2 regions of the Metabacillus indicus genome follow, and region 1 is predicted to be linked to the other one. Evidence: riboswitches for the same ligand, from Rfam matches in the RefSeq annotation. Region 1 holds a riboswitch; the other holds the start of a gene.
The links. Region 1 has a riboswitch for S-adenosylmethionine ahead of mtnW (2,3-diketo-5-methylthiopentyl-1-phosphate enolase). Riboswitches for the same ligand answer to the same signal wherever they lie in the genome.

Region 1 (3,185 bases):
TATAAGCTCATACTGCCGCCTCCTGCCTTTTCTTCAGCCCTTCAATCACGTCATAAAAAGTTGAAAATGCCTGATGCCGCAGCTGAAGAGTTTCACATTTTTCAAGAAGATAATCCCTGGCAAACACAAAATCTGCAAGCTTGGCCGCTTCAAGATCTGTCACCGAATCTCCGATTACAATGACCTCCTGATCAGAGGAAGCAAGCTTTCTGATGATGCTCGGCTTGCAGCATCCGCAGTCATTTGTGCATCTGTCATCACATGAATTCGGCCAGAGGATTTGAACAAATTCCCCGCTGAAATCTGATTCATTGCAGTAGACACGATCATATTCCACAAGCCCGTTTAACAGCGGATAGACGAAAAAATCAATTCCTCCGCTTACAATGTACAGATGTATTTCATGATCTTTTGCAAACTGAACAAAATCACTGAATCCGTCCCGGATCTGTGCGGTGAACAGCAAATGCTGAATCATATCAGCCTTGAGCTTTGAAGGGATCAGCTCAAACATCCTTCCGACGCCTTCACGGACTGAAATGCGCTGGCTTAAAACATCATCTTTTAAAGTGTTCCACTCAGAAGGAGCGAATCGTTTCATGAGCGCGATAATATTGTCATTGTTTGTAATGGTGCCGTCAAAATCACAGATAATAACCGGTTTGCTCATCGGCCCGCCTCCACCTGACCCCAAAGATCAAGCGCAAGCTGAAGGTCGCGTTCGCTTTTAGCTTTTTCAGATAATGAGATGCCTTCAAGTACAGCATCGATTGCAGAGCGGAAAGCTCTTCCGCCCGCCTGCGCACCGTTTGGATGCCCGTGTACGCCTCCGCCGGCATTAATGACGCTGTCGATGCCGAAATCCTGGATAAGAACAGGAACAAGGCCCGGATGAATTCCAGCTGATGGAACCGGAAACGTTTCTTTTATGCCGGAAGTCTCTTTGCACGCTGCACCGATGGACAGTGCCGCATCCCTTTCAAGTGCCACACTGCCGTATGGCGACGGGAAGAGGGAAAAGTCCGCACCGCATTGCCGCAGCAGCTTTCCAAGCAGCAGAGAGTGCGAAATCCCGTATAGGGCGGAAGAAGACAAGGCTCCGCTTACAGCAGGGTGCGCCATGATCGGGACATGAATCTCCCTGTCTTCTGCAAGCTCCTGCAAAACGTCAAGACCATAAGCGAAAACATTAAACAGCAGGGCGTCCGCCCCGAGGTCTGCAGCGCGTCTTGCCTTCTCTTTGAGGCTGAAGGTCTTTCCAGTTAAATTAACAGCATACATAGCTTTATGGCCGGTCTCCTCATACACGCTGCCAAGCACTTCTTTTCCTGCTGTAATTCTTTGCTCAAACGGAGTCAGAGGATTGTCAAACAGGATTTCGTCATCCTTTACAAGGTCAACGCCGCCAAGTACCTGATGCCTGAGCTGATCTTTTAAAAACGTGAGATCACGTCCAATGACTCCTTTGAAAATGCTCATGAGAAGAGGCCGGTTATAGACTCCAAGCTTTTCCCTGATCCCGCTTATGCCAAATGCAGGTCCCTGAAAGGAAGAAAGAAGATCTCCTGTAAACTCCAAATCAAGCAGTTTCACTTCGCCGTCAAGGGAAAGCTTTCCGAAAACCGTCGTAAGGACTGCAGGAAGGTCATGAGAGTAATTAAGACCAGGATAAAATATTTTTACAATTCCTTTTTTCACTTTTTTTCCGAGAAACTCCGAAATGCGTTCTTCAGCATCCGTTTCTTCAACTGATACAACTTGGCCCTTGTGCTGTTTCAGCTGCTGCTGTGTAAGCTCCGGAAGGTCCGTCCATGAGCCGACCGTAAGGCCTATGGCGATTCCTTCTGCTTTTTTTTGGATGCTGCTCTGATCATAGATGAGATAAGTTGCTGTAACGCCGCTCATGATTATGCCTGCCTTTCGAATTAGAAAATAAAAAAGGTCCCCTCCGCTGACGGAAGAGACCTTATCTGAAATGGGTAAGATCCTTATCTGCCAGCAATTGCTGCAAGATTTAGCACCGTGCTTAAACATCGTTTAAGTCGGTTGCCGGGCTTCATCGGGCCAGTCCCTCCACCTGCTCTTGATAAGAATTGTATATGTTCTGAATAACCTGAAATTAATTTGGATTATGACAGCTTTTCCCTCAGCTGTCAACTGACTGTGAAAAGAGATTTAAAGATTTTATTCTTTCAGCTGCTTCTCTCAATCTCTCTTCAGAGGTTAAAAGTCCCGCACGGACATACCCCTCACCGAACGTCCCGAATCCAATGCCCGGCGCCACGCAAACATGAGCGTGTTCCAGCAGATAGTCAGCGAATGATTCCGATGTGAATCCCCCGGGTACAGGCAGCCAAGCAAAGAATGATCCCGGAGGAGCCTCCACTTTCCAGCCGATGCCGTTCAGTGCGTCTATAAACGCCGCACGCCTGCTTTCATAGCGTGCGACAAGCTCGCTGACGCAATCCTGCGGGGCAAGAAGAGCAGCAGCTGCTGCTTCCTGTATTCCGCTGAACACACTGACAAACATGTGATCCTGGAAAAGATTAATCGACTCTATGACGCTTTTATTGCCGACTGCAAACCCGATCCTCCACCCTGCCATATTATACGTCTTAGACAGCGTATAAATTTCAATTCCAGTCTCTTTTGCTCCCTCGGATTCAAGAAAGCTGACCGGCTTTTTGCCGTCAAAGCCAATTGCTCCATAGGCAAAATCATGCACGACGCAAATGTCATTTTCTTCAGCAAACGCAACCGTGTCATCGAAAAAGCTCCGGCTTGCAACTGCCCCTGTAGGGTTGTTCGGATAGTTTAAAAACATGAGCTTAGCATCCGCCTTCGCTTTTTCAGAGAGCTTGGAATAGTCAGGCAAAAACTCATTTTCCTTCAAAAGAGGCATATATTCCATACGGGCCCTCGCAAGCTCTACGCCTGACCAATAATCGGGATAGCCCGGGTCGGGAACAAGAACCGTCTCACCGGGATTAAGGAGACACTGCGGAATTTCGACAAGACCTGCCTTTCCCCCAAATAGAATCGCCACTTCTGTGTCAGGATCCAGTGTAACGCCATATTCCCTTTGATAAAATTCTGTTATCGCCGTTTTTAAAAAACGCTGTCCTCTGAACGGGGAATATTTGTGATAGTCCGGTTTGCCTGCTGCTTCCTGCAGGGCTTTTACA
Region 2 (3,185 bases), 540 kb from region 1:
TGAAAGTTCCTGCAATGATGATTCGGTAGACTCTTCCTGTAACGGCCTGATTGTTCCGGACTCCTTCAGCCGGGACGATGTTTTCCTGCATGACATCTTCCGTTGCAAGCTTTGTGAAAAATCTTCCGTTTTTCGTCACTTTCAGGGAACAGTAGAGTTTGTCGCCTTCTTTTGGCCATACACTGACGTAAGCCGGGAGAATATCGTTGTCGACAAGTGCATCTTTTGAAAGGCCAATGTCGACGAATGCCCCCATGTCTTCCCTGACACTGACTACTTCCACCCATCCGAACCGGTCTTCTGATATCGTCGGCTTTTTCATCGTTGCCGCTAGGCGGTCTTCATGGTCAACAATCAGATACACTTCAACCTCGTCCAATTCTTCAATCGGTTCAGTGATTTCCGTTTTGTGAAGCAGCACTCGGTCTTCTCCATCTGTTAAATAATATCCGTAATCTACTTTTTCATCTATTTTAAGCGTCATAAACGTTCCGGGATTCATTTGTTCGTTCCTTCCTTTGCAGCTGAACTGCCGTTAGTTGTTATATCATGTACATTCTACTATAATCTAAGGATAATACAAACTTTTGGGAGGATTCTTATGGCCAAGGACAGTTCGTTTGATATTGTGTCGAAGGTGGATATGCCTGAGGTAACAAATGCCATCACGATGACGATGAAAGAGATCGGCACACGCTATGATTTTAAAGGAAGCAAAAGCAGCATTACGCTTGAAAAAGAGGAGCTTGTTTTAGTTTCTGATGATGAGTTTAAAATGGATCAGCTGAAGGATGTGTTCATTTCAAAACTGATCAAGCGCAACGTGGCGACGCGCAATATTGATTACGGAAAAATTGAAGGCGCATCAGGCGGGACCATCCGCCAGCGTGCAAAGCTTGTCCAGGGTATTGATAAGGACAATGCGAAAAAGATTAACGCGATCATAAAAAATGCAGGACTTAAGGTGAAAACGCAGGTTCAGGATGATCAGGTCCGCGTTACCGGCAAAAGCAAAGACGACCTGCAGCAGGTGATTGCAGCTGTCCGCGGTGCGGATCTGCCGATCGATGTTCAATTCATTAATTTCAGATAAACGAGAGGACTCAGCAGTTTTTCCTGCTGGGTCTTTTTTTATCCGGACTGGGGCAAGAATTCCTCATCAATTCAGAAAACTTTTACTTTTCGCACTTGAATCTCCCGAAAAAAACATGTAAATTAGATATAATATCATTTAGCCAATTTCATATTTTTCGATTCTTATCTAGAGAAGCTGAGGGACTGGCCCGTCGAAGCTTCAGCAACCTGGCGCAATCCAAGGTGCTAATTCCAGCGATGCATCCATCGGACGATAAGAAGAAGCCGCGCATACTCAAAAGTCTTCTTCTTGGAAGGCTTTTTTCTTTTTTCCATTATCAGCTGTATTTTAGGAGGTTTATAGCTTTGGCACTTTTAACAGACTTGCAGACAAAAATTCTGATCGGGGACGGAGCAATGGGCACCTTGCTTTATTCCCACGGTGTGGACCGGTGTTTTGAAGAACTGAACCTGTCAAAACCGGATGACATCCTGAATGTTCATAAGGCGTATCTTGATGCCGGCGCTGATGTCATTCAGACAAATACGTACGGGGCCAATTATATCAAGCTGTCCAGATACGGGCTTGAAGATGAGGTGCGCGCCATTAACCGCACGGCTGTGCAAATTGCAAAGCAAGCTGCGGAAGGCACCTCAGCCTATGTCCTCGGCACAATCGGCGGTGTACGCGCTTTTAAAAAAGGAGCCTATTCGCTCGAGGATCTCCGCCGCAATTTCAGGGAGCAGCTCTATCTTCTGCTGAACGAAGAACCCGACGGCCTCCTGCTTGAAACGTATTATGATCTTGAAGAAATGAAGACCGTTCTCGAGATTGCAAGAAAAGAAACAGACTTGCCGATCATAACGAACATTTCCCTCCATGAAATCGGCGTTCTCCAGGACGGCACTCCTCTTTCTGACGGTCTGTCCCAGCTTGAGGAACTCGGGGCGAATGTTGTCGGGCTGAACTGCAGGCTTGGACCGTATCATATGCTCTCATCTCTGGAGGAAGTTCCTCTTCCAGAAAAGGCCTTCCTGTCCGTTTATCCAAACAGCAGCCTACCGACTATCGAGGAAGGCAGACTTGTTTACGGATCCGGTGAAAAATACTTCGCTGAAAGCGCACTTGCTTTTAGAAACCAGGGTGCGAGATTAATAGGAGGCTGCTGCGGAACGACTCCTGATCATATCAGGGCAATGGCTTCTGCTCTTAAAGGACTGCCTCCGGTGACTGAAAAGAAGGTGAAAGCAAGAAAAGAAGAAATCTCTATTGCCTCTGCTGCAGAGAGAAAGTATCCTCCGCTGCAGGATATTGTCAAAGAAAAACGCTCCATCATTGTAGAGCTTGACCCGCCTAAGAAGCTCGGGATTGATAAATTTTTGAAAGGAGCAAAGGCCCTGCAGGAGGCTGGAATCGATGCCTTAACACTTGCGGATAATTCCCTTGCTTCACCAAGAATCAGCAATGCCGCCATGGGATCCATTGTCCAGCAGACTCACGGGATTCGCTCACTGATTCATATCACCTGCAGAGACCGCAACTTAATCGGACTGCAGTCACATTTAATGGGGCTGCACACCCTTGGATTAACAGATGTTTTAGCCATAACAGGAGATCCGTCCAAAATCGGGGATTTCCCGGGGGCAACTTCTGTTTATGACCTTTCTTCCTTTGATTTGATCAGTCTGATTAAGCAATTTAATGACGGGCTTTCTTACTCAGGAAAACCGCTTGGCGAAAAGACGAACTTCTCTGTAGCCGCCGCCTTTAACCCAAATGTGAAGTATCTTGATAAAGCCGTTAAAAGGCTCGAGAAAAAAATCGCGTGCGGGGCTGATTATTTTATCTCCCAGCCGATCTATTCCGAAAAACAGCTGATTGATGTCTATGAAGAAACAAAACACTTAACTGTACCCGTCTATATCGGCATTATGCCGCTCACTAGCAGCCGGAATGCTGAATTTATTCATAATGAGATACCTGGCATCACCCTCTCTGACAGCATCCGCGAAAAAATGGCCAATGCCGGAGATGATAAGGAAAAATCGTATCAGGAGGGTCTGGCCATTGCCAAAAACCTGATTGATGCTGCGTTTGATCTGTTCTACGG

Region 2: linked by a shared signal. The riboswitch ahead of ACK1LH_RS04815 (bifunctional homocysteine S-methyltransferase/methylenetetrahydrofolate reductase) and the one ahead of mtnW (2,3-diketo-5-methylthiopentyl-1-phosphate enolase) in region 1 are both predicted to bind S-adenosylmethionine.

What each region holds. Positions count from the first base shown of each region.
Region 1 is NZ_CP176757.1:1,504,048-1,507,232, reverse strand. Features, by position in the region: gene ACK1LH_RS07485 (methylthioribulose 1-phosphate dehydratase) at 1-11, opposite strand, end outside; gene ACK1LH_RS07480 (2-hydroxy-3-keto-5-methylthiopentenyl-1-phosphate phosphatase) at 8-670, opposite strand; gene mtnW (2,3-diketo-5-methylthiopentyl-1-phosphate enolase) at 667-1,905, opposite strand; SAM riboswitch class I at 1,986-2,093, opposite strand; gene ACK1LH_RS07470 (pyridoxal phosphate-dependent aminotransferase) at 2,147-3,185, opposite strand, start outside.
Region 2 is NZ_CP176757.1:963,515-966,699, reverse strand. Features, by position in the region: gene ACK1LH_RS04825 (S1 RNA-binding domain-containing protein) at 1-502, opposite strand, end outside; gene ACK1LH_RS04820 (YajQ family cyclic di-GMP-binding protein) at 602-1,093, shown strand; SAM riboswitch class I at 1,255-1,355, shown strand; gene ACK1LH_RS04815 (bifunctional homocysteine S-methyltransferase/methylenetetrahydrofolate reductase) at 1,441-3,185, shown strand, end outside.